3 regions of the Pseudomonas sp. F-14 TE3623 genome follow, and region 2 is predicted to be linked to each of the others. Evidence: predicted binding sites of a transcription regulator. Region 2 holds the regulator's gene; each other region holds the start of a gene.

Region 1 (9,668 bases), 2.1 Mb from region 2:
ATACCCCACCGGCGCGACCTTGCCGCTGGAGCGTCGTCTTGAGTTGATCAACTGGGCAGCGGAGAAGGGCAAATGGGTCATCGAAGATGATTACGACAGCGAGTTTCACTACGACGGGCAACCGACCGCCTGCGTACAGGGCCTGGACAAGTATCAGCGTACGCTCTATATCGGCACCTTCAGCAAGACCCTCTACCCCGGTTTGCGAATGGGTTACATGGTACTCCCCCACGAGCTGATCAAGGCTTTCACCTACGCCCGCAGCATGATTGACGGCCATACACCACAAATCCTGCAACTGACCCTGGCGCGCTTTATGGAAGACGGCCATTACAACGCCCACGTCCGAGCCATGCGCAAGCTGTATGCCGGACGCCGCTCCATCATGCTCGACACGATCGGTAAGCACTTGGACGGCATCGTTACCGCCTTGCGCCCTCCTGGCGGGCTACAAATTCCCTGCCTGCTGCACGATGGCTGGTCTGAAGAAAAAACCATCCGCCAAGCAGCCAGCGCGGGCGTTCAGCTTTCCGGTCTGAGCCGGTTGTACGCCGGCGAGGAGAAGAAACAAGGCTGGTTATTGGGTTACTCGTCGCTGACCGCTTATGAAATCGAAGCGGCCATGCTGCGCCTGGCCAATGCACTGAAAACCCGGTAGGGCATTTTGGGAGGGCTCGCGCGATTCCCGTCACTGCTGACCAAATCTGGCTGGAAACGGCGCGTGAACGGCTGACCTTGTCGCTGAGGTCAGCCCATCGACTGCTCAAAGTGGCGCGCACCCTGGCGGACCTTGAGCAAGTCGATGGAATTACCCGCGAGCACTTGGCCGAGGCACTGCAATACCGGCCGAGCACAAATTAGCAGGCATCACCCCTTGGTGAGATCAACCAACGGCGTCTGCCGCACCTCAGTCTCCCGCCCACCCTGAATCTCGCTCACCCGCTTCAACGCCTTATCCACAGCCGCCTTATCCGCCAACAAGCTGTAGCTGATCCCGAACTGCTTCTGTTCCTTCGGCCCAATCGTCGGCACCAGGTTCAGTGGCCGCTGATACCGGCGGTTATAGGAAAAACTCGTCCCCGGCTCCAGCCCTGTGACATAGCCCTGCCCCTGGGTATCGGTGTTCTTCCACAGGGAGAACACGGGCAGTGTTTGAGTGTTGAAGCCGACCGAAACGCCCAAGCTGCCGGCCTTGTTATGCAGCACGGTCAACGTATCGCCCTTGGCATCGGCATACGGCACCACGTTGTAGACCGTTTCGTCGTAGTCCTTGGTCGGTGCGCGGTAAGTTTGCCAGTCGGGCAGATCGCCCTTGGCCTTGTCGTTGAACGGCGACACTTGTTTCACCGGCGCGGCGAAGCGAGCGCCCTGTTCCAGGAATGGGGTGCTGAAGTTGCTGTGATACAGCGCCTGGTATTCCTTCGGATAGTCGCCGTTGTTGGTCAGGGTGTCGTTGAGGGCGAACGCTACGCTGCCGGGTTCGGTAACCAGTTCGGTTGCGACGGAGAAGTCGACTTTCTTGAATGCCTGCTCTTTCAGCTCGCCGCGCAGAGTGATGGCGTACGGCGGTTTTTCGTCGATGTGCAGGGTAACTTTGTTCGCAGGGATATTAGCGGCGCGACCGTGCAGGGTCAGCAGTTCGCCGTTGTCCATACCGGGATGACCGACCCATTCGTAGCCACAGCGGGTGACCAGCTCATTGAAACCTTCCAGCCAGCCCAGGCCACCACGGCCGTTGAGTTCGATGAAGGATGGATTGACCACTTCCTTGACCGGCGAATCCCAGCCCATGCGCATATCGCCGACCGAGGCCTGCAGGACGTTCATGCCGCGAGTCGGTACCACCGAAAGTTTCATCGTGCCGTTATCGATATCGACGATGCTGACGCCTTCCTGCCGGCCGCCATGCAAGGTGCGCAGGGTCACACTGAAGGGTTTGTCGGTTTTTACGCCGAGTTGCTGGCTGGTGATTTGCCAGTTCTGGGCGGCTTTGTCGGTGTCGAGCAGGACGTAGTCCCAGGCCATGGCTTGGGAGGCAGCGGACAGTGCGCTGAGGGCAACGAAGAGTTTGAGCGGGGTCATGGCAGCAGCCTTTCTTGGAGTTGTGCCAATTTTATAGACTTGAAGAAACGTTTCAGCAAGCATAAAAATCGAGACACTGGTGCTAAATGCCAAGGAAGACTACTAGTGAGTAATTGATACACAGCATTGAGACAAATCGGGAATTGGGTCGATCCCTTCGCGAGCAAGCCCGCTCCCATTTTGATCTCGGGTGTTCACACATACTGTGTTCACCGCAGATCTACTGTGGGAGCGGGCTTGCTCGCGAAGACTATTTCAGAGGCGACTCAACGAAACCGGTCAACCTCATGCCGCAAATCCGCCGCCAGCTTCTCCAGCTCTTTGGCCGTCACAGCCAGGTTCGACACCACTTCGCGCTGTTCACTGTTCGCCAAAGCGATGCTTTGCAGATTGCTGCTGAGCAAGGTCGCGGTACTGCTTTGTTCCTGGGTCGCGGTGGTGATGGCGGCGAATTGCTGACCGGCCGATCGGCTTTGTTCATCGATCCGCGCCAGTGCCGAGGCGACGTTGGCGTTGCGCGACAGGCCTTCCTGCATCAGCACGTTGCCTTGCTCCATGGTGCTGATGGCGTTGCCGGTTTCCTGCTGGATGCTTTGAATCATCCCGGAGATTTCGTCGGTGGCTTGGCGGGTGCGTGAGGCCAGGTTGCGCACCTCATCGGCCACCACCGCAAACCCACGACCTTGTTCACCGGCGCGGGCGGCTTCGATGGCGGCGTTGAGCGCCAGCAGGTTGGTTTGTTCGGCGATCGAAGTAATCACCCCAACAATGCCGCCGATTTCCTGGGAGCGCTGCCCCAAGGTATTGATCACCGTCGCGGTGCTGTTCAGCGCACCGGCGATTTGCTCCAGGGATGAGGACGCTTCGTCCATCGACGTACGACCGATCTGGGTTTGCTGTGCGTTTTCCTGCGCCAAACGCTGGGTGTTGCCCATGTTGTCGGCGATGTTCAGCGAGGTGGCGCTGAATTCTTCTACGGCGCCGGCCATGCTGGTGATTTCGCCGGACTGCTGCTCCATCCCTTCATAGGCGCCACCGGACAAACCGGACAACGCCTGGGCACGGCTGTTGACCTCTCCCGAGGCCTTGCGGATGTGCTCGACCATGGTCGACAGGGCCTGGCTCATCTGATTGAAGGCGCGGGCAAGTTGGCCGATTTCGTCATTGCTCGACACGTTGAGGCGAACACTCAAATCACCAGCGCCCAAGGCTTCGGCCTGACGCACCAGATTACCCAGCGGGGCCAGTTTGCTGCGCAGCAACCAGACCGCCGCACCGACCGCCAGCAACATCGCCAGCAAACTGCCGATCGCCAATTGAATGCCGACGCTCCAGGTCACGGCGCGGATTTCGGTTTTCGGCATGCTCGCCACCACCGACCACGGCCCGCCTTCGAACGGCACGGCAACACTGTAAAAGTCTTGCGACTTGTCGCTCCAGAAGTCGCCTTTGCCCGGTGTCTTGGCCAGACCGAAGATGCTCGGGACCGCTTGATCCAGCGCTTCTACACCGGCAATCGGCACCAGCCATTTGCCTTGTTCATCCAGCAACGCCAGGGAACCGGTCTGGCCGATGCGGAAGCGTTTGAGGTTGGCGAACTGCGCGTTCTGCGCGTCGGTGTAATCGAATCCTACGTACAGCACGGCAATGATCTTACCGCTGCTGTCGCGTACGGGAGTGTACTGCGACATGTAGAAGCGTTCGAAAAGCAAAGCTCGACCCACGTAGCTCTGCCCCGCCATCAAACGGGCGTAAGCCGGGTTCGCGTGGTCGAGCAGAGTGCCAATGGCGCGGCTGCCGTCTTGTTTGGTGACATTCGTGCTGACCCGAATGAACTCTTCACCGCTGCGCACGAACACGGTCGCGACACCTGCAGTCATCTGCTTGAATTCGTCGACTTCCGCGAAGTTGTTGTTCAACACTTCACTGCCCAAGTGCAGGCCCGGGGTCTGCACACCCGCCACTGTCACCGGCTCATCCGGATGCACGCTCAAACCGGCGCTGAAGCGCTTCTCGAACAGGCCGGCCAAGCGCTGGGTGCTTTCACGCAGGGTGCCGTGAAAGGTGCTCAGCTGATCGGCAAGCAAGCGGGCCTCACTGGCCAGATGCTCTTCGCGGGTGGCAAGGTTGGCGGTGTCCAGCGAGCGCAGGGCGAATACTGTACTGCCACTGATGACAATCGCCAGAATCACGGCAAGCGCAAGACCCAGCTGTGAGGCAATCCGAGCACGAGGTTGAGACATGACAGCTCCTGACCCAGTGGCCGGATCATTTTGATCGCATCGCACACTCGGCAAAATTTCTGATTGTGGGGAAAACATGGAACCTGCACGACGGTGCCATCAGCAGATTTTCGGCGGCAAAGCTGAATACTTGAGTAATTAACGGGGATATGGCTCAAGGCCGCCATTGCAGCGGCTCCATCGATTCACCCCAGGCGTTCGACATCCGGTAATTCCATGGCCCGGACTTCGCCTTGCAGGAAATCGCTGAGGCGGCGCAAACGCTCACCGCCGGGGCGGGTTTTCGGCCAGACCAGGTAATAATTCTCACCACTGGCGACGGCCGTCGGCCACGGCAAACTCAGACGTCCCTGCGCAACATCCTCCGCCACCATCAGCAAATCGCCCATGGACACGCCGTAACCCCGGGCAGCAGCAATCATGCCCAGCTCCAGCGTGTCGAAGACCTGCCCGCCCTTGAGCGAGACTTGATCGGTCAGGCCCATGCGCTCCAGCCAGTTGCGCCAGTCGCGACGGTCCGGCGTCGGGTGCAACAGCTCGGTACTGGCCAGGCGCGCAACGTCCCACGGTTGATCCTTCAGAAGATTCGGCGCGCCTACCGGAATCAGCTCTTCGGGGAACAGGAAAGTCGCCTCCCAGTCCGGTGGAAAATGCCCGTTGCTGAGGATGACGGCGCAATCGAAGGGTTCGTGGTTGAAGTCCACCCTATCGATGTCCATCCAGGCGCTGGTCAATTGCACCTCGTTTCCCGGTCGCAAGTGCCGAAAACGACTGAGCCGCGCCAACAGCCAGCGCATGGTCAGGGTCGACGGGGCTTTCATGCGCAAGATGTCGTCCTCGGCACGCAACGTATTGCAGGCCCGTTCGAGGGCGGTGAAGCCTTCGCGAATGCCGGGCAGGATCAGCCGCGCCGATTCAGTCAGTTGCAGGTTGCGCCCGCTGCGATGAAACAGCCGACAGGCGAAATGCTCTTCGAGCGTACGAATGTGCCGACTGACCGCACTTTGCGTGATCGACAGTTCTTCGGCGGCGCGGGTAAACGAGCTATGCCGCGCCGCCGCTTCGAATGCTCGAAGGGCATACAAGGGAGGAAGACGACGAGACATCAGGAAAGCTCCTATAGCGCGATTGCACCAACTTATCAGAAACTCCCCAGCATGAGTTTTAATCATGCCACCCATCCTTTTTATCCCTTTGTGAAAACCCCGCAGAGCGCCGAGAATCGACGCTTCCTGTTATCTCTGACACTCGAGCGTGATGATCATGCAGCATCCAGCGCGTATTGAACTCTGGGCCATCCTGCGGCTGGCGGGGCCGTTGATTGCCTCGCAGTTGGCGCACATGTTGATGGTTCTCACCGACACATTGATGATGGCGCGCCTGAGCCCCGAAGCACTGGCCGGTGGCGGTCTGGGTGCGGCGACGTATTCGTTCGTGTCGATTTTCTGCATCGGCGTGATCGCCGCCGTCGGCACCTTGGTGGCGATCCGTCAGGGCGCGGGCGACATCATTGGCGCCGCGCGGCTGACCCAGGCCGGGTTGTGGCTGGCATGGTTGATGGCGCTGGTGGCGGGCTTGCTGCTGTGGAACCTGAAACCGGTGTTGCTGCTGTTCGGTCAGACCGAAACCAACGTCCAGGCTGCCGGCCAGTTTCTGTTGATTCTGCCGTTCGCCCTGCCCGGTTATCTGAGCTTCATGGCGCTGCGCGGCTTCACCAGCGCCATCGGCCGGGCGACGCCGGTGATGGTCATCAGCCTCGCCGGCACCGTGGCCAACTTCCTGCTCAACTATGCGTTGATCACCGGCATGTTCGGCCTACCAAAAATGGGCCTGGTGGGCATCGGCCTGGTCACGGCGATCGTTGCGAACCTCATGGCGCTGGCGCTCGCGCTGCACATTCGTCGGCATCCGGCTTACAACGCCTATCCGTTGCGTCAGGGTCTGTCGCGGCCCAACCGTCAGTACTTGAAGGAGTTGTGGCGCCTGGGCCTGCCGATTGGCGGCACCTATGCGGTGGAAGTCGGCCTGTTCGCCTTCGCCGCGCTGTGCATGGGCACCATGGGCAGTACGCAACTGGCGGCGCACCAGATCGCCCTGCAAATCGTCTCGGTGGCGTTCATGATTCCGGCGGGGCTTTCCTACGCGATCACCATGCGCATCGGCCAGCATTACGGCGCCGGGCAATTGCTCGATGCGCGACTGGCCGGACGGGTCGGGATCGCCTTCGGCGCTGCGTCGATGCTGGGGTTTGCCATGGTCTTCTGGCTGCTGCCGCATCAGTTGATCGGCTTATTCCTGGACCACAACGACCCGGCGTTCCGCGAAGTCATCAACCTGGCTGTGAGCCTGCTGGCAGTAGCGGCGTGGTTCGAGCTGTTCGACGGCACGCAAACCATCGCCATGGGCTGCATCCGCGGGCTCAAGGATGCCAAGACCACGTTCCTGGTGGGTTTGGGTTGCTATTGGCTGATCGGCGCACCGGCCGCCTGGTGGATGGCCTTCCATTTGAATTGGGGGCCAACGGGGGTCTGGTGGGGTCTGGCACTGGGGCTGGCGTGTGCGGCGGTGAGCCTGACGCTGGCGTTTGAGTGGAAGATGAAGCGGATGATTCGGCGGGAACCGACGTCAGAGCAGAATTTCCAGGTCGCTCAGCCTGACTGAGATCCCCTGTGGGAGCGGGCTTGCTCGCGAAAGCGGTGTGTCAGTCGACATCTACGGTGACTGATACACCGCTTTCGCGAGCAAGCCCGCTCCCACATTTGTCCGAGTTTAAACCACGACTTCCAGTGCAGGCTGCTGACTGCTGCCAAAGGTCAAATACTCAACCAGTTCTGCCAACGGCAACGGCTTGCTGATCAGATACCCCTGCACCTGATCGCAACCAAAGCCGCGCAACAAATCCAGCTGCTCCGCTGTTTCCACTCCTTCGGCAACCACTTCGAGGTTGAGGTTGTGCGCCAGGTTGATCATCGCGTGGACCAGCTTGCGATTCTCTTCCCGTTCTTCCATGCCGCCGACAAAGCTCTTATCGACCTTCAACAACGCAATCGGCAGGCTGTTGAGGTGCACGAACGAAGAGAACCCGGTGCCGAAATCGTCCAGCGAGAAGCGCACGCCCAAACGTCCGAGAGCGTCCATGGTCTGCTTGACCAGATCGCTGCGACGCATCACCGCGGTTTCGGTCAGTTCGAATTCCAGCCATTGCGCCTCGACGCCTCGCTCGGCAATCAGCCGGCTCAGGGTCGACAGCAACTGGCTGTCCTGAAACTGCCGGAACGACAGGTTGATTGCCATATGCAGCGCTGGCAGACCTCGTTCGCGTAACGCCTGCATGTCTCGCAAGGCCCGGGAAATCACCCAGTAACCCAACGGCACGATCAAGCCGCTTTGCTCGGCCAGCGGCACGAATTCGCTGGGGGGCAGCAAGCCGCGTTCGCCATGACGCCAGCGCACCAACGCTTCGAGGCCGACAATCTGGCCGTCCTCAAGGTTCAGGCGCGGCTGGTAATGCAATTCCAGCTCATCGCGACGCAAGGCCCGGCGCAGCTCGCTTTCGAGGTCGGCGATGCTGCGGGCATTGCGATTGATCCGTTCGTTGAAGATGTGAAAGGTGCAGCCCTGAGTGCTCTTGGCCTGCTGCATGGCGATGTGCGCGTGCCACATCAACGGGTCGGGGCCGGCCTGCGCTCGTGCGTGAGCGATGCCAAGGCTGGAACCGATCAACAGGCTTTCGCCGTCGACCCAATAGGGTTCGGACAGGGCTTCGGTAATGCGTTCGGCCATCCATTCGGCGCGCTGAGGGGCGCGGCGGGTGTCGATCAGCAGGGCGAATTCATCGCTGCCCAGCCGCGCCAGTTGATCGCTGGCCTCCAGTTGGCTTTTCAGCCGCGAGACCACTTGCAGGATCAACCGATCGCCGGCCTGGTGGCCGAGGGCGTCGTTGGCGTGTCGGAAGTTGTCGAGGTCGAGGTGACCGAGGGCCAGGCCGCGACCTTCGTTTTCGGCCAGACGCGCCGCCAGCAAGGTCTGGAAACCCTGACGGTTGGCGATACCGGTCAACGGGTCCTGCTCGGCCAGGCGCTGCAAAGTGTTTTCCAGCACGCCGCGCTCACGCACATGGCGCAGGCAGCGGCGCAACATGCCGGGATCCAGCAGATTGCGCACCAGCCAGTCGCTCACACCGTCGGGCGGCGCCAGCGGCTCGTGTTCGAGCAGCAACACCGTCGGCAGATTGCAACGGCCGGGTGCCGGCTGGAGAGCAGGAATCGTCAACAACACCGCGCTGCGGTTGTCATCAAACAGGTTGCTGACCGACTCCCAGCTCGGCGCGCTGAGCAGCACAGCCGAACTCCCCATCGGAGCCAGACACTCGCGCAACAACGCTGCCCACGCCGGCTCTTCGGCCAGTAGCAGCAAACGCAAGGGTTCGACAGGCGTAGACAAGCTAGCTCCCTAGACTCTGCAAAGATGTAGGCGGCGGGCATTATGCCGCGCAGATAACCAATGACAACATGACATCGGTTATCAAACACGACTTTGGCGTATTGAATACGAACATTAGACGCAAATTCACTGCGCATCCTGCGTGAAAGTAGCAAAACCGGCAAATAGAGATAGCGTGTTGGGTCACAAGTCGGAGAGAGCAGCACAATTCGCTGAGCCTGTTAAAATGCCGGCCCATTTCGCTAATGACTCCCTGATTTCGTATGTCCCGACTCAATCCCCGGCAGCAAGAAGCCGTGAGCTACGTCGGCGGCCCTCTTTTGGTGCTCGCCGGCGCAGGCTCCGGCAAGACCAGCGTGATCACTCGCAAAATTGCGCATCTGATCCAGAGCTGTGGCATCCGCGCCCAATACATTGTCGCCATGACCTTTACCAACAAGGCCGCGCGCGAGATGAAGGAACGGGTCGGCACCCTGCTCAAAGGTGGCGAAGGCCGCGGCCTGACGGTCTGCACCTTCCACAACCTGGGCCTGAACATCATCCGCAAGGAACACGTGCGGCTAGGCTACAAACCGGGCTTCTCGATCTTCGACGAGACCGACGTCAAAGCCCTGATGACCGACATCATGCAGAAGGAATACTCGGGCGACGACGGCGTCGACGAGATCAAGAACATGATCGGCTCGTGGAAAAACGACCTGATCCTGCCGCCTGAAGCCCTGGAAAACGCCCGTAATCCCAAGGAACAGACCGCTGCCATCGTCTACACCCACTACCAGCGCACGCTCAAGGCGTTCAACGCGGTGGACTTCGACGACCTGATCCTGCTGCCGGTAAAACTGTTCCAGGAACACGACGATATCCTGGAAAAATGGCAGAACAAGGTCCGCTACCTGTTGG
Region 2 (9,668 bases):
CAATAGCCGCCCTGCGCCTGCTTCAGGCGTCAAAAGTTTGCTTTAAAGGAACGGGGAAAACCGGTGGATCGCTCTCAGTTATTCAACACTGCACGCACAAACGTTGCCGACCTCAGTCGGGGCAATCTGGGTGTGCCGCTGTTGCTGCTGGTCATGCTGGCCATGATGATGTTGCCGGTGCCGCCGTTCCTGCTGGACGTGTTTTTCACGTTCAACATTGCCTTGTCCATCGTGGTGTTGCTGGTCTGCGTGTACGCTTTGCGGCCGCTGGATTTTGCGGTGTTCCCGACCATTCTGTTGGTGGCGACGTTGCTGCGACTGGCGCTGAACGTGGCCTCGACACGGGTGGTGATGCTCCACGGTCAGGACGGCCACGCCGCCGCCGGTAAGGTGATCCAGGCCTTCGGTGAAGTGGTGATCGGCGGTAACTACGTGGTTGGTATCGTGGTCTTCGCGATTTTGATGATCATCAACTTCGTCGTGGTAACCAAGGGCGCCGGGCGGATTTCCGAGGTGAGCGCGCGCTTCACCCTCGATGCGATGCCCGGCAAACAGATGGCGATCGACGCCGACTTGAACGCCGGCCTGATCGATCAGAACCAGGCGAAACTGCGCCGGATGGAAGTGGCCCAGGAAGCCGAGTTCTACGGCTCGATGGACGGTGCCAGCAAGTTCGTGCGCGGTGACGCAATCGCCGGCCTGCTGATTCTGTTCATCAACCTGATCGGCGGCATGGCGGTCGGTATCTTCCAGCACGGCATGACCTTTGGCGATGCCGGTCGGGTGTATGCCTTGTTGACCATCGGTGACGGTTTGGTGGCGCAATTGCCATCACTGCTGTTGTCGACCGCCGCTGCGATCATGGTGACCCGTGCTTCCGGTTCAGAAGACATGGGTAAGCAGATCAATCGTCAGATGTTCGCCTCGCCGAAAGCCTTGGCGGTGGCCGCTGGCTTGATGGCGGTGATGGGCCTGGTGCCGGGCATGCCGCACTTCTCCTTTTTGAGCATGGCAGCGTTGGCGGCCGGTGGCGCTTACCTGTTCTGGAAGAAGCAGAACGCGGTCAAGGTTCAGGCCCTGCAAGAGGTCAAGCGTCAGCAGGAACTGCTGCCATCGCCGGCCCGCGCCCAGGAAACCAAGGAGCTTGGCTGGGATGACGTGACCCCGATCGACATGATCGGCCTGGAAGTCGGTTACCGCCTGATTCCGCTGGTGGATCGCAACCAGGGTGGTCAGTTGCTGGCGCGGATCAAGGGTGTGCGTAAAAAGCTCTCCCAGGACCTGGGCTTCCTGATGCCGACCGTGCATATCCGTGACAACCTCGACCTGGCGCCCAGCGCTTATCGCCTGACCCTGATGGGCGTGATCCTGGCCGAGGCCGAGATTTACCCGGACCGCGAACTGGCGATCAACCCGGGGCAGGTCTACGGCACGCTCAACGGCATTACCGCCAAAGATCCGGCTTTTGGTCTGGAGGCGGTCTGGATCGAAATCAGCCAGCGGGCCCAGGCGCAATCCCTCGGCTACACCGTGGTGGATGCCAGTACGGTAGTGGCAACGCATTTGAACCAGATTTTGTACAAGCATTCCAGCGAGCTGATTGGCCACGAAGAAGTCCAACAACTCATGCAATTGCTGGCCAAAAGCTCACCGAAACTGGCCGAGGAGTTGGTGCCGGGGGTGGTTTCGCTGTCGCAGTTGCTCAAAGTCTTGCAGGCGTTGCTGGCCGAACAGGTGCCGGTACGGGACATTCGCAGCATCGCCGAAGCCATCGCGAACAACGCCGCCAAGAGTCAAGATACTGCCGCTTTGGTGGCCGCGGTGCGCGTCGGCGTATCCCGTGCAATCGTGCAAAGCATTGTAGGTACTGAGTCGGAGCTGCCTGTGATCACCTTGGAGCCAAGGTTGGAACAAATATTGCTCAATAGTCTTCAGAAGGCAGGACAAGGCTCGGAAGAGGGTGTTCTGCTGGAGCCAAGCATGGCAGAGAAACTGCAACGCTCGTTGATCGAAGCGGCGCAGCGTCAGGAAATGCAAGGTCAACCGGTGATTCTGCTGGTGGCCGGTCCGGTTCGCGCGATGCTCTCGCGATTTGGCCGACTGGCAGTCCCGGGTTTGCATGTGTTGGCTTACCAGGAAATCCCTGACAACAAGCAAGTGACCATCGTTGCGACAGTAGGGCCCAACGGCTGAGGTAGTGGTTTATGCAAGTTAAGCGTTTTTTCGCCGCCGATATGCGTCAGGCCATGAAACTGGTTCGTGATGAGCTGGGCGCCGATGCCGCCATCATTGGCAATCGCCGGATCGCCGGCGGTGTCGAGCTAACGGCTGCCCTGGATTACAAATTGTCGGCGCTGGCCCCGCGTGTTCCGAATATGGAACTCGAGGACGAGCTGCGCAAGACCCAGTCGCGGATCGTCACCGCCCAGGCCGAATTGAGCCTGCGTAGCGATGGCGAGAGCGACAAAGCCACCAATCGCCAATTGTTCGCCGGCCTGCCATTGACCGCCGCCGAGCCGCTGATCGAACCGACATTGGCCGAACCTCGGCGCCTGGCACCTGCGCCTGTCGCAGCGACCGGCGTCGACCCGCGTGCATTCGACTCGATGCGTTTCGAACTCAACAGCCTGCGTGAACTGATGGAAGTTCAACTCGGCTCGCTGGCCTGGAATCAATTGCAAGGCAGCCGTCCAGCCCAGGCCAACCTCTGGCGTCGCTTGCAACGCATCGGCCTGTCCGGCCCGTTGTCGCGCGATCTGCTGGCACTGATTACCGATATTGAAGAACCCCGTCAGGCCTGGCGCATGTTGCTCGCGCACCTGGCACGGATGATTGCCACCCCGGAAGTCGAGCCATTGGAAGAGGGCGGTGTGATTGCCATGGTCGGCCCAGCCGGTATGGGCAAGACCACCACGCTGGCCAAACTCGCCGCGCGTTATGTGCTCAAGTACGGCGCGCAAAACATCGCGCTGGTGAGCATGGACAGCTACCGCATTGGTGCTCAGGAACAGCTCAAGACTCTGGGCCGCATCCTCAATGTGTCAGTGACTCATGTCGACCCGGGCCAATCGCTGGTGCAGGCGCTGGAGCCTTTGCTGCGCAAACGCGTGGTGCTGATCGATACCGCCGGCCTGCAGGCCAGCGATCCGGCACTGCGCATGCAGCTCGAAAGCCTGGCCGGACGCGGCATCAAATCAAAAAATTATCTGGTCTTGGCAACCACTAGCCAGAAACAGGTTCTAACCGCTGCTTATCACAGTTACAAACGTTGCGGCCTTGCCGGCTGCATCCTGACTAAACTGGATGAAACGGCAAGCTTGGGCGAGGTGTTGAGCCTGGCCATCAGTCATGAACTGCCGGTGGCTTACCTGACCGATGGCCCGCGGATCCCGGATGATTTGCATCTGCCGCGTCGTCATCAGTTGGTCAGTCGCGCCGTTAGCGTGCAAATGCAGGAAGAACCCAGCGAAGAAGCCATGGCTGACATGTTCGCTGACCTTTACCACAGTCCGACCAAGCGGGTTGGCTGAGGTATTAATGAACAGTTTTTGTACCTACATCGATGGTCTGCCATGCATTGTTCAGTTTGTGAACGCGCAGCCAGTAATGTGGCCTCCGTCTAAGTAAGACAAGGTAAAGAAATAACATGGGCAGCATGCATCCCGTACAGGTGATCGCGGTGACCGGCGGCAAAGGTGGCGTCGGGAAGACTAACGTGTCAGTGAACTTGTCCCTGGCTCTAGCTGAGCTCGGCCGGCGCGTCATGCTGCTGGATGCCGATCTGGGGCTGGCGAACGTCGACGTCCTGCTGGGGCTGACACCCAAACGTACCCTGGCCGACGTGATCGAAGGCCGCTGTGAGCTGCGTGACGTGCTGTTGCAGGGGCCTGGCGGGATCCGCATCGTCCCGGCTGCGTCCGGCACCCAGAGCATGGTTCATCTGAGCCCGGCCCAGCATGCCGGCCTGATCCAGGCCTTCAGCGACATCGGCGACAACCTCGACGTATTGGTGATCGACACCGCTGCGGGCATTGGAGATTCGGTAGTCAGTTTCGTCCGCGCAGCGCAAGAAGTCTTGCTGGTGGTGTGCGACGAGCCGACCTCCATCACTGACGCCTACGCGCTGATCAAACTGCTTAACCGCGACTACGGCATGAATCGTTTCCGCGTCCTGGCCAACATGGCGCAGAGCCCGCAGGAAGGCCGCAACCTGTTCGCCAAGTTGACCAAGGTCACGGATCGTTTCCTCGACGTCGCCTTGCAATACGTCGGTGCGGTGCCTTACGACGAAAGCGTGCGCAAGGCCGTGCAGAAGCAGCGTGCCGTCTACGAAGCCTTCCCGCGCTCCAAGTGCGCCCTGGCGTTCAAGGCCATTGCGCAGAAGGTCGATACCTGGCCACTGCCGGCCAACCCTCGCGGGCATCTGGAGTTTTTCGTCGAGCGCCTCGTGCAACAAACGGCAGGACCCGTCCTATGACAGCCAGTGGCTACAACCTCTACAAGAAGTCGGCACGTGACGCGCAGTACGAGCTGATCGAGCGTTACGCGCCACTGGTCAAACGCATTGCCTACCACTTGCTGGCGCGTTTGCCGGCCAGTGTCCAGGTCGAAGACTTGATCCAGGCCGGGATGATCGGCCTGCTTGAAGTATCAACCAAATACGACGCCAGCAAAGGCGCGAGTTTCGAGACGTACGCGGGCATTCGAATCCGCGGCGCGATGCTCGATGAAGTGCGCAAGGGGGACTGGGCGCCACGTTCGGTTCACCGCAATACCCGCATGGTCAGCGACGCGATTCGCTCGATTGAAGCTAAAACCGGCCGTGACGCTAAAGATCACGAAGTTGCGGCCGAACTCCAATTGAGTCTCGACGATTATTACGGGATTTTGAACGACACCCTGGGCAGCCGGTTATTCAGTTTCGACGATCTGTTGCAGGACGGCGAACACGAAGGGCTGCACGAGGATGGCGCCAGTGCTCATCTCGAGCCGTCACGCGATCTGGAAGATGAACGCTTCCAGGCGGCGCTGGCGGACGCGATTGCCAATTTGCCGGAGCGTGAGCGACTGGTGTTGGCGCTGTACTACGACGAAGAGTTGAATCTCAAGGAAATCGGTGAGGTCCTGGGGGTCAGCGAATCGCGGGTCAGCCAGTTACACAGCCAGTGCGCGGCCCGTTTGCGGGGGCGTTTGGGGGAGTGGCGAGCGCGCTGACAGGCAGTGTGGGGACACTGCGAACGAGGTTGGTACGGCATTTTGCTGCACCCGTCACGGCCCGTTGTAATCCATACAACTGTTGAGTGTTACGCCGAATTGATTGAACGGCGCGTTCAGGTGCTGCGCGCGTTTTAAGACTGCTTGGAGGTCGAATTGGACAAGAATATGAAAATCCTCATCGTTGATGACTTCTCAACGATGCGGCGGATCATAAAAAACCTGTTGCGTGACCTTGGGTTCACCAACACGGTCGAGGCGGATGACGGTATTACCGCGATTCCGGTCCTCAACAGCGGGAGCATCGACTTTCTGGTAACGGACTGGAACATGCCCGGCATGACCGGTATTGATCTGCTGCGCCACGTGCGTGCCGATGAAAAACTCAAACACCTGCCGGTGTTGATGGTCACGGCCGAAGCCAAGCGCGAGCAAATCATCGAAGCCGCTCAGGCGGGTGTGAACGGCTATGTGGTCAAGCCATTCACGGCTCAAGCGTTGAAAGACAAGATTGAAAAGATCTTCGAACGCATCGGTTGATGTGCAAAGCCAGTCCGTCACGGGGGAGCTATGGAGCATAACGAATCTTCACAGGGCGATTTTGAGTCGACCCTGAAAAAACACGCGGTCGAACTGGTCGAAAGCCTTGAAAAAGGCAGGTTCGGCGACGCTGTGCAACTGATCCATGAGCTCAACCAGACCCGTGACCGCGGCCTGTACCAGGAAGTGGGCAAGCTCACTCGCGAGCTGCATAGCGCGATCGTCAATTTTCAGATTGACCCGCACATGCCGCAAGCCGAGGAAGTGTCTCAGATTACGGATGCCACCGAGCGCCTGGGTTATGTGGTCAAGCTGACCGAGGCCGCGGCCAACCGCACCATGGACCTGGTGGAAAACGCCACGCCGCTGATCAACAGCCTGAGCGACGAAGCTCAGGCGCTGAGCACGGATTGGGGTCGGTTCATGCGCCGCGAAGTCGGGGCTGAAGAGTTCCGCGAACTGGCCCGGCGGGTTGACGGTTTCCTGACACGCAGCAGCGAAGACAACCGCGTCGTGTCGAGCAACCTCAACGACATTCTGCTGGCCCAGGATTACCAGGACCTCACCGGTCAGGTGATCAAGCGCGTGACCCAATTGGTCACCGACGTTGAAAGCAACCTGCTCAAGCTCGTGCTCATGGCCAGTCAGGTCGACCGCTTTGCGGGTATCGAACATGACCGTGAAGCGATGCTTGCTGAAAAAGATCCGCAAAAACATCTCTCTCAGGGTGAAGGTCCGCAGATTCATGCCGATAAAAGAGAAGACGTTGTGTCCGGTCAGGACGATGTGGACGATTTGTTATCCAGCCTAGGATTTTAGAGTTTTAGTATTTTAGGTTTTTTAGGTTTTTAGACCTCAGGAGCACCCCCTTAATGAGCTTCGGCGCCGATGAAGAGATCCTTCAGGATTTCCTGGTTGAGGCCGGCGAGATTCTAGAGCAACTGTCCGAACAGCTGGTCGAGCTTGAAAGCCGACCGGATGATGCGGATTTGCTCAATGCAATTTTTCGCGGTTTTCACACTGTAAAAGGGGGCGCCGGCTTCCTCCAGCTCAACGAGCTGGTGGAGTGCTGTCACATCGCCGAGAACGTGTTCGACATTCTGCGCAAGGGTGAACGACGCGTCGACTCGGAACTGATGGACGTGGTTCTCGAGGCACTGGACGCGGTGAACGGCATGTTCAGCGAAGTCCGCGAACGCAGCCCGATCACGGCTGCCACGCCTGAATTGCTTGCAGCGTTGGCCCGTTTGGCCGAGCCGCAAACCGCCGATGAAGCGGCACCTGTCGCTGAAGTGGTGCAGGCACCTGCCGCCGAAAGCGAATCAGGTGACATCACCGATAACGAATTCGAACAGCTGCTGGACTCGCTGAATGCCGTCAAGGCTCAGGCCGAGGCTCCCGTGGTTGCTTCGCCGCCTGCCGCCGATGCGGCGGCTAGCGACGAAATCACCGATGCCGAGTTCGAGTCGTTGCTCGATCAACTGCACGGCAAAGGCCAGTTCGCCCCCGATGCAGTGGTCGCGGCGCCCGCCGCACCGGCTGCCCCGAAAGCGGCAGGCGACAGCTCCGACATCACCGACGACGAGTTCGAAGCACTGCTCGATCAGCTGCACGGCAAAGGCAACTTTGCGGTCGATGCGCTGGAGTCGGCGATTGCTTCGGCCCCGGCCCCGGCTGCGCCAACTGCTAAAGCGGCCGGCAGCGATCTGATCTCGGATCATGAGTTCGAATCGCTGCTCGACGAATTGCATGGCAAGGGCAAGTTCACTGAAGTGGGCACCGGTTCTGTTGCTTCCGCGGTAGCAACCCCAGTCGTCAAGGCTGCGGCGCCGGCACCTGTTGCCAAAGCACCTGAACCACAAGCCCAAGCGCCCAAGCCTGCTGCGGCTGCTGCACCGGCTCCTGCCCGTGCCCCGGCTGCGCCGCCACCGGAAAAACCGGCCAGCGAAGCCGAGACCACGGTGCGGGTCGATACCGCGCGTCTCGACGAAATCATGAACATGGTCGGCGAGTTGGTACTGGTGCGTAACCGCCTGGTCCGTCTGGGCCTCAACAGCGGCGACGAAGCCATGTCCAAGGCCGTGTCGAACCTCGACGTGGTCACGGCCGACCTGCAAACCGCGGTCATGAAGACCCGGATGCAACCGATCAAGAAAGTTTTCGGGCGCTTCCCGCGTCTGGTTCGCGACCTGGCTCGCCAGCTCAAGAAAGAGATCAACCTGGAGCTGGTCGGCGAAGAAACCGACCTCGACAAGAACCTCGTCGAGGCCCTGGCCGACCCGCTGGTCCACTTGGTGCGTAACTCGGTCGACCACGGTATCGAAGAGCCGGCCGAGCGCGAAGCGATGGGTAAACCTCGCAGCGGCAAAGTGATCCTGTCCGCTGAACAGGAAGGCGACCACATCCTGTTGTCCATCTCCGATGACGGCAAAGGCATGGACGCTGATGTTCTGCGCGGTATCGCCGTGAAGAAAGGCCTGATGGACAAGGATGCGGCGGACCGTCTCAGCGAGACCGATTGCTTCAACCTGATTTTCGCTCCGGGCTTCTCGACCAAGACCGAAATCTCCGACGTCTCCGGGCGCGGCGTGGGCATGGACGTGGTGAAAACCAAAATCGCCCAGCTCAACGGCACCATCAATATCTACTCGACCAAGGGCAAGGGCTCGAAGATCGTCATCAAGGTCCCGTTGACCCTGGCGATCATGCCGACGCTGATGGTCATGCTCGGCAACCAGGCGTTCGCGTTCCCGCTGGTGAACGTCAACGAGATCTTCCACCTCGACCTGTCGCGCACCAACGTGGTGGACGGCCAGGAAGTGGTGATCGTGCGGGACAAGGCGCTGCCTCTGTTCTACCTCAAGCGCTGGCTGGTCAGTTCCGCCGCTCACGAAGAGCAGCGCGAAGGCCATGTGGTGATCCTTTCGGTGGGCACTCAGCGGATCGGCTTCGTCGTCGATCAACTCGTGGGCCAGGAAGAAGTGGTCATCAAGCCATTGGGCAAAATGCTCCAGGGAACCCCCGGCATGTCCGGCGCCACCATCACCGGTGACGGCCGCATTGCGCTGATTCTCGATGTTCCGAGCATGCTCAAGCGTTACGCCGCACGGCGTATTTGATTCTGGGGGAGCGGGGCGACTGAGCCTCGCCCCGTCTAACGGAGTGTTTATGGCAGTCAAAGTCCTGGTGGTGGACGATTCGGGGTTTTTCCGCCGCCGCGTCTCGGAAATTCTTTCAGCGGATTCGAATATCCAGGTCGTCGGTACGGCGACCAACGGAAAAGAGGCGATCGATCAGGCTCTGGCCCTCAAGCCAGACGTGATCACCATGGACTACGAGATGCCGATGATGGATGGCATCACGGCAGTGCGGCACATCATGCAGCGCTGCCCGACCCCGGTGTTGATGTTCTCCTCGCTGACTCACGAAGGCGCGCGGGTCACCCTCGATGCGCTGGACGCCGGCGCGGTGGACTTCCTGCCGAAGAATTTCGAAGACATCTCCCGTAACCCGGAGAAGGTCAAGCAACTGCTGTGCGAAAAGATTCTCAGCATCTCGCGCAGTAACCGTCGTGTCAGCGCCTACAGCGCCCCGGCGCCGGTAGCTGCGCCAGCCCCGACGCCTGCGCCTTCGAGCGTCAGCAGCTACGGCAGCAGTGCGCCGGCGCGTTCGGCACCGGCTCCGGCGCCGATTCCGGCTCGCACCCATGCAGCGACTCCATCGTCTCCAGCGCCGAAACGCAAAGCTTACAAACTGGTCGCCATCGGTACCTCCACCGGTGGCCCGGTTGCCCTGCAACGGGTGCTGACGCAGTTGCCGGCCAACTTCCCGGCACCGATCGTGTTGATCCAGCACATGCCGGCAGCCTTCACCAAGGCCTTCGCCGAACGTCTGGACAAGCTGTGCCGCATCAG
Region 3 (9,668 bases), 1.2 Mb from region 2:
GCATGCCGATACTTTCCACGTAACGCTTCATGTCGAGCATTGAGAAGCCTTGGACGCGGACAAGATCTTGATCAGAGTGCGCCAGCATGCCTTCGATGATCTGTTCTTCATTCACGTCCAGCCAATAGGCTTGGCGCAAGATGGTCGCCAGCGCAGCTGCGCCGCAACTGAAGTCGGTTTTCTGTTGCACCAGGTCGGCAAATTTACGCTCGCGTACGCTCTGGATCGGCTTGTACACCACCGCGCCACCGGGCAGGACGGAAAGCGGCATTTGCGCAGCCTCAATCACACTGGCCACGCAAAGCAAAAATGCCAAGACGATAATGCGCATGAAAAGACGCCTTCTGGTGGTGTTGAAACAGGCCCCCGTCAGGGGGCCTCCAGAGACAGCAATTAGAACGAGTTGTTGGAAATGGCCAGCGAGTTACTTTGTTGGTTACCCACGCCAGCAGCCACGTTGACGCCCAGGTTGCCACTGCCACCATTCACCGAACCGTTCAGGGTTGCAGTGTTGGTCACAGGGTTGGCCCAGCCAGTTGGAGTCAGCACTTGATAGGAGTAGGTGTTGCTCAAATCATATGAGCTGCTTTCACTGTAGCTTTTCGCTTTGTCGTACGCAGACTCGGACGATTTACTGCCCGATTTTTCGTACGAGGATGCGGACGATTTCTCATATGATTTATCGTACGAGGAATCGTACGAGGAATCGCGCGATCTGTCGTACGAGGAGTCGCGTGATCTGTCGTACGAAGAGTCGCGCGATCTGTCGTACGATCTGTCTCTCGATGCGTCAAGCGTTGCGTCAATCGATGCGTTAAGCGATGCGTCGGCAGTCCTGCTGCGGGTGCGATCGCCATTGCCATTATTGAAGGTACGGGAACTGGAAGCCGCCGCAGTAGCGTCTAAAGTAGCGCTCAAGGAAGCACTCAAAGAAGCACTCGAAGAACCGCTCGCATTACTGCTGCTTGAACCGCTCGCATCACTGCTGTTAGAGCCGCTCGCATTACTACTGCGAGAACCACTTATATCAACGCTTTTGGAACCGCTGGCATCAAAGCTCCTGGAACCGCTCGCGTCCCAGCTTGAAGAAGCGCTTTTACTGCCGCTAGCCTCGGATGACTTATCGCGAGAGAAACTACCGCTGGCCGAGTTGGTAACTGTCATTGTATCCAGGCGGTACGTCCGATCGGCGTTGTTATTCACTACCAGGCCAGGACCTTGTTGATCGGCAGAGGCGGTGGCTGTTGCGTTGCCGAGCGGGGCATTGGTGTTGGCAATTGCCATGGTGTTTTTCTGCTGGTTAAGGTCGCCGCCAGCAATGTTGATACCCATGTTACCGCTGCCGCCATTACCCGATCCGTTCATCACGGCAGAGGCTGTGCTGCCGAAGTTGTTGACCCTGTTATTGTCGCTGTATTGCGTGACGTCGGCGGTGGCTGTGGCAGTGCCGAACACGAAGCTGTTGTCCTGACTGGAGTTTGAGGCAGCATTGGCGATGGCGGACGCGTTGTCTTGTTGGTTGCCGCTACCTGCTGCCACGTTGACGCCGACGTTGCCGCTGGCACCTGTGGCAGAGCTGTTCATTTCAGCTTCGTTAATCGTCCCTTCGTTACGGATGCGGTTGTCGGTACTGCTCTGGTTATCCCACGCATTGGCCGTCGCATAGACAGGGATCTTTGTTGGAGGAGGGGTGTGATGGCCATTGTGGTGGTTGTTACGCCAATCGTTCTGCCCAGCTTGTACAGCAACAGCCATGACCGCAGCAATTGCGAAAACCAGAGGCTTGAGTGCCATCGAAGGTTTCATGGTGATTCTCCGTACTTATTTAGGTTAAGTGTTGTTTCTACCTGTTTGGGTCAATCATGACCCGTACGCTCAGGGTGTTGGCCGTTCGGTTTCCCACCCCGGAGCTCTGATTCAACTGGATCACCCCACGGCTACCGGTGAAGGCCTGATCGCTGGTAGCGACCTGGCGATTGCCTGGTGCAGAGTCAGTTGGATCGGAGTTGTTGATCAGCGCCACGTTCTGCTGCATGAGGACGCTGTCGTCGATACTTTGCGGCTGTGTACTGATGCTTATCCGCAGGGCATTGGCTTGCTGGTTGCTGGCGCCCGCGCTCTGGTTGACGCCCAGAGCGCCACTGCCGTTGCTGAAGGAGTCGCCTTGAATGCTGGATCGAGCATCGATCCTGGGGTCGACCTGCGTACGCAGCCGTTGGCGAATCTGCGTGGTCGCGCTGGCTCCATGGCCAACGGCGATGGCTCGGGCGTTGGCCTGTTGCTGCAAATCGCCGGCAGCCTGGTTGACGGTGAGGTTGCCCTGGTACTGCATGCCCGAAGCGTCGATTTCAGCGTTATTAATGACGGGAGGTTGGGCAAAGGTCGATGCACTGCAAAACATGGCAATCATCAGCAGCGTACGATTCATCTTAACGGTCTCCCGTTACGACTTTCAGAGCACCCAGGCCTTGCTGGATGTTGGAATTGACCATGTTGGCAATACCGTTGCCCGAATTGCCCGAACGCCCAGCGGGGAGGTTGGAAAGCTGGGTCTGATTGGTGAGGTTGCCGCCCAGGTTGTTGGTGTTTTGAGTGACCAGGCGGGAGATGCCTGCACCACTGGCGACGTTGGCAAAGTCGCCATCGCTCAACTCGTTCGTTTGCCTGAGGACTTGTTTGGACGGGTTGGCATTGGCGGTCGTGGGGCTAGGGTCGGGCATCACCGGCGCACGCGTTGCCATGCGCGGTTGGACATCACGTTTGATAATAATGATGCCATTGTCGGCCTGTACGGGCAGGCTGACACTTGAGCCCAGTGCGCATCCGATCAATAGGAGGCTGTAGATGCGGTTATGAAATGTCCCCACGGCGGCAATTCCTTCTTTGTTGTGGGCTGGTCCTGCTCAGCGTTGTGAGGGAACGAGCGAAAGCTGTGCCGGTTTTTGTTTATTGTTTTGATTCAGAGGGTTATCGATCGAGGTTAGCGGATCGATGAAGTGCGGTGTTTCAGGTCTGAGACGACTGCCGGGACGGCAATGTGATAAGTGATCGCAATAGCACTGGATCCAAGCTTTTTGCGGGGATGTATCAACGCTTTAACATATCGCGTGACAAAACGATGACCAGCGTTGAAACGGGCTGTTCGAGGGGGAAGGGGTGTTTCAGAAGCGGACGTATTTGCAAAGTTACCGCAACAAATGCTGGAGGAGAATGCCAGTAAGTTAAGCGCAATCCCTGTGGGAGCGAGCCTTGGCATGGGGTATTGGCCCAAATAGTGAAGGTCAGCGCCCGAGCAGTAACGTGACGGCTCGCAATGCCTGAATCCGGCGTTCGGCCCAATCGCCCTGAAGCACTTGAACAGGCTGTCGATGTTGCTCCAGCCATGCCTGAGTGGCGTTGAAAAAAGCCCGGCGTTCATCCAGCTCGGGCTGACAACGCTGACCGTCATCGGTCCAGTCAACCTGTTCGGGCGACAGCAGCAAGTGCAAGTCATAGTGCCGCGCCAGCAGCGCCTCCTCGAGCCAGGTCGGGCAATCGCCAAACAGGGTCTGGCTCCAGAGCATGTTGCTCAGCAAGTGAGTGTCGAGAATCAGCAATGGCGGCCCAAGGGCGCGGGCTTCATCTTCCCATTGCAGCTGACCGCGAGCGATTTCGGGAATATCGGCCGGGCAAGTATCCCGCGCCTCCCGCTCAATGAACCAGCGCACGTATTCACCCACCAGAGCACCGCCGAATTGCTGTTGCAGTTCGGCGGCCAGCCAGCTCTTGCCACTGGATTCAGGTCCTGTGAGCACCAGCACTTTCATGTGCGCAACGCCGGATCGGTGCGCCATGTCCGCCAGCCATGCACCGCCAGCAGGGCGAACGCCCCATAGAGGCCCGCAGTCAGGTACAGCTCTTTGTAGATGAAGAGGCCAACAAAGATGATGTCGAGCGCGATCCACAGCGCCCAGCATTGCAGACGTTTTTGCGCCATCCATAATTGCGCCACCAGGCTGAACCCGGTCAGCGCCGCATCGAGCCAAGGCTGGGCAGCATCGGTCCAGTGGGCCATCGCGGCGCCGAGCAGCAAACTGCCGACTGCGCCGACGGTCAGCCCGAGCGCAATGGATTTTCTATCGAGCAAGCTGACATGCCGCTTGCCATGAGTCGCGCTCCCCTGCGTCCACTGCCACCAGCCGTAGATCTGCAAACCGGCGTAGATCACTTGCAGCAGCATGTCCGAATACAGCTTCACCTCAAAAAAAATCCAGCTATACAGCAGCACCATGACCAGGCCGATCGGCCAGCACCAAGGGTTCTGTCTGACCGTCAACCAGACGGCAATCACGCCGAGGGCGGCGGCAAACAGTTCAAGCCCGGACATGGAGGTTCCTTGGTGTCGTAAAAATGAGGGGGGCGAATTGTACCCGGATTGTGGGGAATGGGCTTGTAGTGGGGAAGGGGGCTTGCCAATGCGAGTCAGGTCACACGCAATCCCTGTGGGGGCGGGCTTGCTCGCGAAGGCGACGGCACAATCAATATTGATGTTGGCTGATACACCGCTTTCGCGAGCAAGCCCGCTCCCACAGGGGGCAGCGGGGCTGCTGGGACGGAGTTACACCCGAAACTGCTTCAGCAACCCGTTCAACTGCTCGCTCAGTTCCTTGAGGTGAACGCTGGCCACGCTCGACTGTTCGGCCGCCAGTGCCGTGCTGTGGGACAACCCGGCTGCTTGGGTGACGTTCTGGTTGATGTCTTCCACCACGTGGGCCTGTTGCAAGGTCGCGCTGGCAATCGAAGCGTTCAACCCGTTGAGATTGCGCAAGGCCTGGCCGATGGCATTCAGGCTGGCGCCCGCCAGCCCGGCCTGTTCGATAGTCAGTTGCGACGCACGGCTGCTGTCGCCAATCACCTTGACCGCCGCTTCGGAATGGCTTTGCAGGCGTTCGATCATCGACTGGATTTCTGCCGTGGACTTCTGGGTGCGCTGGGCCAACAGGCGCACTTCATCGGCGACCACCGCAAATCCACGACCTTGCTCGCCGGCCCGGGCAGCTTCAATGGCGGCGTTAAGGGCCAGCAGGTTGGTTTGCTCGGCGATGGAGCGAATCACTTCCAGAACGCTGCCGATTTGCGTGCTTTCGGCGGCCAGGGTACGAATCACTTCGACGGCTTGATCGATGGTCGAAGACAGCTTGTCGATCTGCTGCAGGCTGCCATCGATATTGACTTGGCCCTGTTGCGCCTGAGACTCGGCATTGCGCATTTCGCTGGCCGCGTGCTCGGCGTTTTTGGCCACATCCTGCACGCCGTAGGTCACTTCGTTGATCGCGGTCGCCACCAGTTCCATTTGTTGGGATTGCTGCTGGCTGCGTTGCTGGGCTTGCGCGGCATCGTTGCCCAGTTCGCTGGAGGACTGGCCCAGCGCGCCGGCGGACACCTGCAGCTGACTGATCACCAGGCGCAGTTTGGCGGTAAAGGCGTTGAAGTGCCGGGCCAGTTGCGTGACTTCGTCCTGACCGTGGGTATCGAGGCTGCGGGTCAGGTCGCTTTCACCGCTGGCGATGTTGGCCATGGCGTTCACGGTTTCCTGGAGCGGGCGCACGATGCTGCGGGCAATCATGATCACCAGCAACGCCATGATCAGGGCAATCACCAGGCCCACGAAAGAGGCCTTCCAGACTTGAGCATAAAACTCGGCCTGCATGTCATCGATGTATACGCCCGAACCGATCACCCAACCCCAAGGCTCGAACAGTTTCACGTAGGAGGTTTTTTCCACCGGCGCGCTGGCGCCCGGTTTCGGCCAGCGGTAATCGACCATGCCGGCACCCTTGGCCTTGGCGATGGCGACCATCTCGTTGAACAGCGCGAAACCGTCGGGGTCGCGGATCGCCGAGAGATTCTGGCCATCAAGTTTCGGATTGGTCGGGTGCATGATCATGACCGGCGTCAGATCGTTGATCCAGAAATAGTCATTCTGGTCGTAGCGCAAACCGCGCACGGCATTCAGTGCCTGCTTTTGCGCGGCGTCGCGGGTGAGGGTGCCGGCAGTTTCCAGGCCGTGATAGTAGGTGAGGATGCCACTGGCGGTCTGTACCACGTGCTGGGTCTTTTGGGCCTTGGCCTGATAGAGGTCGTCGTGAATCTGCTTGAGCATCAACACGCCCAACGTCAATAGCATCACCACGGCCACGATCAAGATGAGCCACAAGCGTCGGCTGATCGACACACTGCGCAAGCTGTTCATAACGCTGTTACTCCGGTTTCTTGTTCTTGTAATAAACGATCGCCAGCATCCAACCACACTTTGCCGATCGGGCCTATGCGACTCAGGACCTATGACGCGGCAGCGTAAATGAGGCGTCTCTGATAGGATTTCGGCCCCGCACGGAAAAACCTGAGCCCAAGTCTTTTTTCCCGCAATTTTTACGGTTCTGCGTGGATCTTGTGCGCGCAGGGATTCAGCTAAGGTTGATTGCGGTTAACGCTCTACAAATTATTAACGGAGCATGCCTGGGGGTATTGCTTCTTGGGGGATTGATGGATCTTTGGACGGCCTTTCAGGCATTGATTTTAGGCGTTGTAGAAGGGCTGACGGAGTTCTTGCCCATTTCCAGTACCGGGCACCAGATTATTGTGGCGGACTTGCTCAACTTTGGGGGCGAGCGGGCCATGGCCTTCAATATCATCATTCAGCTCGGGGCAATCCTGGCGGTGGTCTGGGAGTTTCGCCGCAAGATCTTCGACGTGGTCATCGGTTTGCCGACACAACCCAGCGCTCGACGCTTTACCGCGAACCTGTTGATTGCCTTCCTGCCGGCCGTGGTATTGGGGGTGATTTTCGCTGACTTGATTCACGAGTACCTGTTCAACCCGATTACCGTAGCCACCGCATTGGTCGTGGGCGGTATCGTCATGTTGTGGGCCGAACGCCGTCAGCATGAAGTGCATGCTGAAAGCGTCGACGACATCACCTGGAAAGACGCCTTGAAAGTCGGCTTTGCCCAGTGCCTGGCGATGATTCCGGGGACCTCGCGTTCCGGCTCGACGATCATTGGCGGTCTGCTGTTCGGGTTGTCGCGCAAGACGGCCACCGAGTTCTCGTTCTTCCTCGCCATGCCAACCATGGTCGGCGCGGCGGTGTACTCGGGCTACAAATACCGCAATCTGTTTGTGCCGGCTGATTTTCCGGTGTTCGCCATTGGCTTCGTCACTGCGTTTATCTTTGCGATGATTGCTGTTCGGGCCTTGCTCATATTCATTGCCAGTCACAGCTACGCGACATTCGCCTGGTATCGCATTGCGTTCGGTCTGGTCATTCTGGCCACCTGGCAATTCGGTTGGGTCGACTGGACAGCGGTCAAGCCATGAACGATTCCAGGGCGCGCAACAACGCCGGACGCAAGTCCGGGGGAGCAATTCAGAACCTGCGGCTGAAACTGCTGGTATTCGTTGTGCTGTGCGCAGTGCCGTTGTTTGGCTCGGTGTCGCTATGGCTGCGCGGGGTGTCGGTGATTCCCCTGGCGGCCTACAGCATCGTCAGCGTGCTGGCGTTTTTCCTGTACTGGAGCGACAAGCACAAGGCCCGCGCCGACAGCTGGCGCACGCCGGAGAATGTCTTGCACGCGGTGGAACTGGCGGGCGGTTGGCCGGGTGCCTTGCTGGCCCAGCAAGCGTTTCGGCACAAGACCCGCAAAGTCTCGTTTCAGTTGGTGTTCTGGCTCATCGTGCTAATGCACCAGGTGTTCTGGATCGATCAGCTGTTTCTGGGCGCTAACCTGTTTGCATTGCTTTAAAGCCCTTTAAAGCAGCAGGCCGACCTGCGTGCGCTTGGGCAATTTGCTCACCACCAATTGATGGGAACGTTGCAGCAAGCCTTGCAGTTCTTCTGTGCCCAGCGGGTAGGGCGTTTCCATGATGATCCACTGGGCCCGGGCCAGATACGGCGCCGGGTGAATGCCTGGCCGGTCGCAATGGCCCAGGAACAGGTCTTTGTCGACCTTGAACGCCAGGGACTGTCCCCGCAGGTTCTGCAAGGCGAACATCTTGTTCCCGGCAATCGAAAACACCCGCACGCCACCCCACTTGTAATCCTCCCGCGCGCCGGGCAACGCCAGGCAGTATTGCGCGACGTCCTCTTCGCTCATTCGTCCCGCTTTCATAACAGTCTGTCCCCGCAAACATTGAATGATTCGATCAAATGGTCGATCCAGGCCCGCACCGCCGGCATCACCCCGCGTCGATGAGGGTAGACGGCTTGCAGCCAGCCGCCCGGCAATGACCAGTCGGGCAACAGTTGCACCAGCGAACCGTTTTCCAGCTCTTGCTCGCAATACATCATGGGCAGCATGGTAAAGCCCTGGCCGTTGAGGGTGCAGGCTTTGCGCACGATGAAATCTTCGCAGCCCAATCGCGCTTCGAGGCTCAGGTCGTAGCTTTTGTCCTGTTGATCAAGCATGCGAATGTGCACCATGCGATCGGCTTCCAGAGCGCCGAGCACGGGCAAATTTTTCAGATCTTCGGGATGATTGATGTCACGGCCGAGCAAAAAAGCCGGGCTGGCAACCATCAGCATTTGGGCCTGACGCAGGCGGCGGGTAACCAGCAATGGATCTTCATCACCCAGATCCCGCACCCTCAAGGCGACATCGACGCCTTCGTTGATCAGGTCAACCCGACGGTTGAGCAGCATCACCTCCAGCTGAACCTGAGGGAATTTCTCCAGGAAGCTACTGATTACCCCAGGCAGCATTTGGTGAGCCAACCCCACGGGGCAGGACACTCGCAAGCGCCCTCGGGGCTCGCTGGACATGCTGGCCACCGCTTCGTCGGCCATCTCGGCCTCCAGCAGCATCGCCTGACAATGGCGCAAGTAACGCTCGCCCACGGCGGTCAGGTTGAGTTGGCGGGTGGTGCGTTGCAGCAGACGCGCGCCCAGGCGTTCTTCCAGCTCGGCGATGCGTCGCGACAACCGCGACTTGGGAATCCCCAACAACCGCCCGGCCGCTGCGAAACCACCGGCTTCGACCACCTTGGCGAAGTAGTAGAGGTCGTTGAGATCTTGCATGGTTTAAGCTCGACTGTTCTATCAGTGGGACAAACTATCGCATTGTTGCCGACTAATCATCTATTGGTTTCGTCGGTAGGATTGTCTCCATCAGATCGCCCGGTAGCGATCCTCACCTTGGAGATCTCCACATGAAATTACTGCATATCGATTCGAGCATTCTGGGTGACAACTCGGCTTCCCGTCAGCTGAGCGGCGAAGTCGTCAAAACCTGGCAAGCCGCCGAGCCTGGCGTTGTGGTGACTTACCGCGACCTGGCCGCCGATGCCATCAGCCATTTCTCCGCCACCACCCTGGTCGCTGCCGGCACCGCCGCAGAGCTGCGCAACGCCGCGCAACAGCACGAAGCGGACCTGAGTGCCTCGACTCTGGCCGAATTCCTCGCCGCCGATGCCGTCGTGATTGCCGCGCCGATGTACAACTTCACCATCCCGACTCAACTCAAAGCCTGGATCGACCGCATCGCCGTGGCCGGCCAGACTTTCCGCTACACCGAAGCCGGCCCTGAAGGCCTGTGCGGCGGCAAGAAAGTCGTGATCGTCTCGACAGCCGGTGGTCTGCATGCCGGTCAAGCGACCGGTGTTGCGCACGAAGATTATTTGAAAGTGCTGTTCGG

What was found. The regulator FliA, encoded in region 2, starts transcription of late flagellar genes. The targets are predictions, from matches to a motif close to CTAAAGTTTNNNNNNNNNNNGCCGNTAA.
Region 1: a site for FliA is predicted at 4,433-4,460, ahead of AB7M29_RS02090 (methyl-accepting chemotaxis protein). Genes of this name have one in related genera too.
Region 3: a site for FliA is predicted at 6,360-6,387, ahead of AB7M29_RS17645 (methyl-accepting chemotaxis protein). Genes of this name have one in related genera too.

What each region holds. Positions count from the first base shown of each region.
Region 1 covers NZ_JBRJHM010000001.1:446,002-455,669, forward strand. The annotation lists gene pdxR (MocR-like pyridoxine biosynthesis transcription factor PdxR) at 1-658, shown strand, start outside; partial or broken gene AB7M29_RS02080 (magnesium chelatase subunit ChlI family protein) at 691-861, shown strand; gene AB7M29_RS02085 (aldose 1-epimerase family protein) at 868-2,082, opposite strand; gene AB7M29_RS02090 (methyl-accepting chemotaxis protein) at 2,349-4,325, opposite strand; gene AB7M29_RS02095 (LysR substrate-binding domain-containing protein) at 4,511-5,431, opposite strand; gene AB7M29_RS02100 (NorM family multidrug efflux MATE transporter) at 5,589-6,986, shown strand; gene AB7M29_RS02105 (putative bifunctional diguanylate cyclase/phosphodiesterase) at 7,095-8,768, opposite strand; gene rep (DNA helicase Rep) at 9,032-9,668, shown strand, end outside.
Region 2 covers NZ_JBRJHM010000001.1:2,540,333-2,550,000, forward strand. The annotation lists gene flhA (flagellar biosynthesis protein FlhA) at 64-2,193, shown strand; gene flhF (flagellar biosynthesis protein FlhF) at 2,205-3,530, shown strand; gene fleN (flagellar synthesis regulator FleN) at 3,647-4,477, shown strand; gene fliA (RNA polymerase sigma factor FliA) at 4,474-5,214, shown strand; gene AB7M29_RS11575 (chemotaxis response regulator CheY) at 5,383-5,754, shown strand; gene AB7M29_RS11580 (protein phosphatase CheZ) at 5,785-6,573, shown strand; gene AB7M29_RS11585 (chemotaxis protein CheA) at 6,627-8,873, shown strand; gene AB7M29_RS11590 (protein-glutamate methylesterase/protein-glutamine glutaminase) at 8,923-9,668, shown strand, end outside.
Region 3 covers NZ_JBRJHM010000001.1:3,779,328-3,788,995, forward strand. The annotation lists gene AB7M29_RS17615 (C39 family peptidase) at 1-331, opposite strand, end outside; gene AB7M29_RS17620 (heme utilization protein) at 394-1,806, opposite strand; gene AB7M29_RS17625 (adhesin) at 1,844-2,428, opposite strand; gene AB7M29_RS17630 (hypothetical protein) at 2,430-2,867, opposite strand; gene AB7M29_RS17635 (AAA family ATPase) at 3,282-3,806, opposite strand; gene pnuC (nicotinamide riboside transporter PnuC) at 3,803-4,366, opposite strand; gene AB7M29_RS17645 (methyl-accepting chemotaxis protein) at 4,598-6,232, opposite strand; gene AB7M29_RS17650 (undecaprenyl-diphosphate phosphatase) at 6,526-7,356, shown strand; gene AB7M29_RS17655 (DUF1294 domain-containing protein) at 7,353-7,781, shown strand; gene AB7M29_RS17660 (MmcQ/YjbR family DNA-binding protein) at 7,788-8,147, opposite strand; gene AB7M29_RS17665 (LysR substrate-binding domain-containing protein) at 8,144-9,052, opposite strand; gene AB7M29_RS17670 (FMN-dependent NADH-azoreductase) at 9,184-9,668, shown strand, end outside.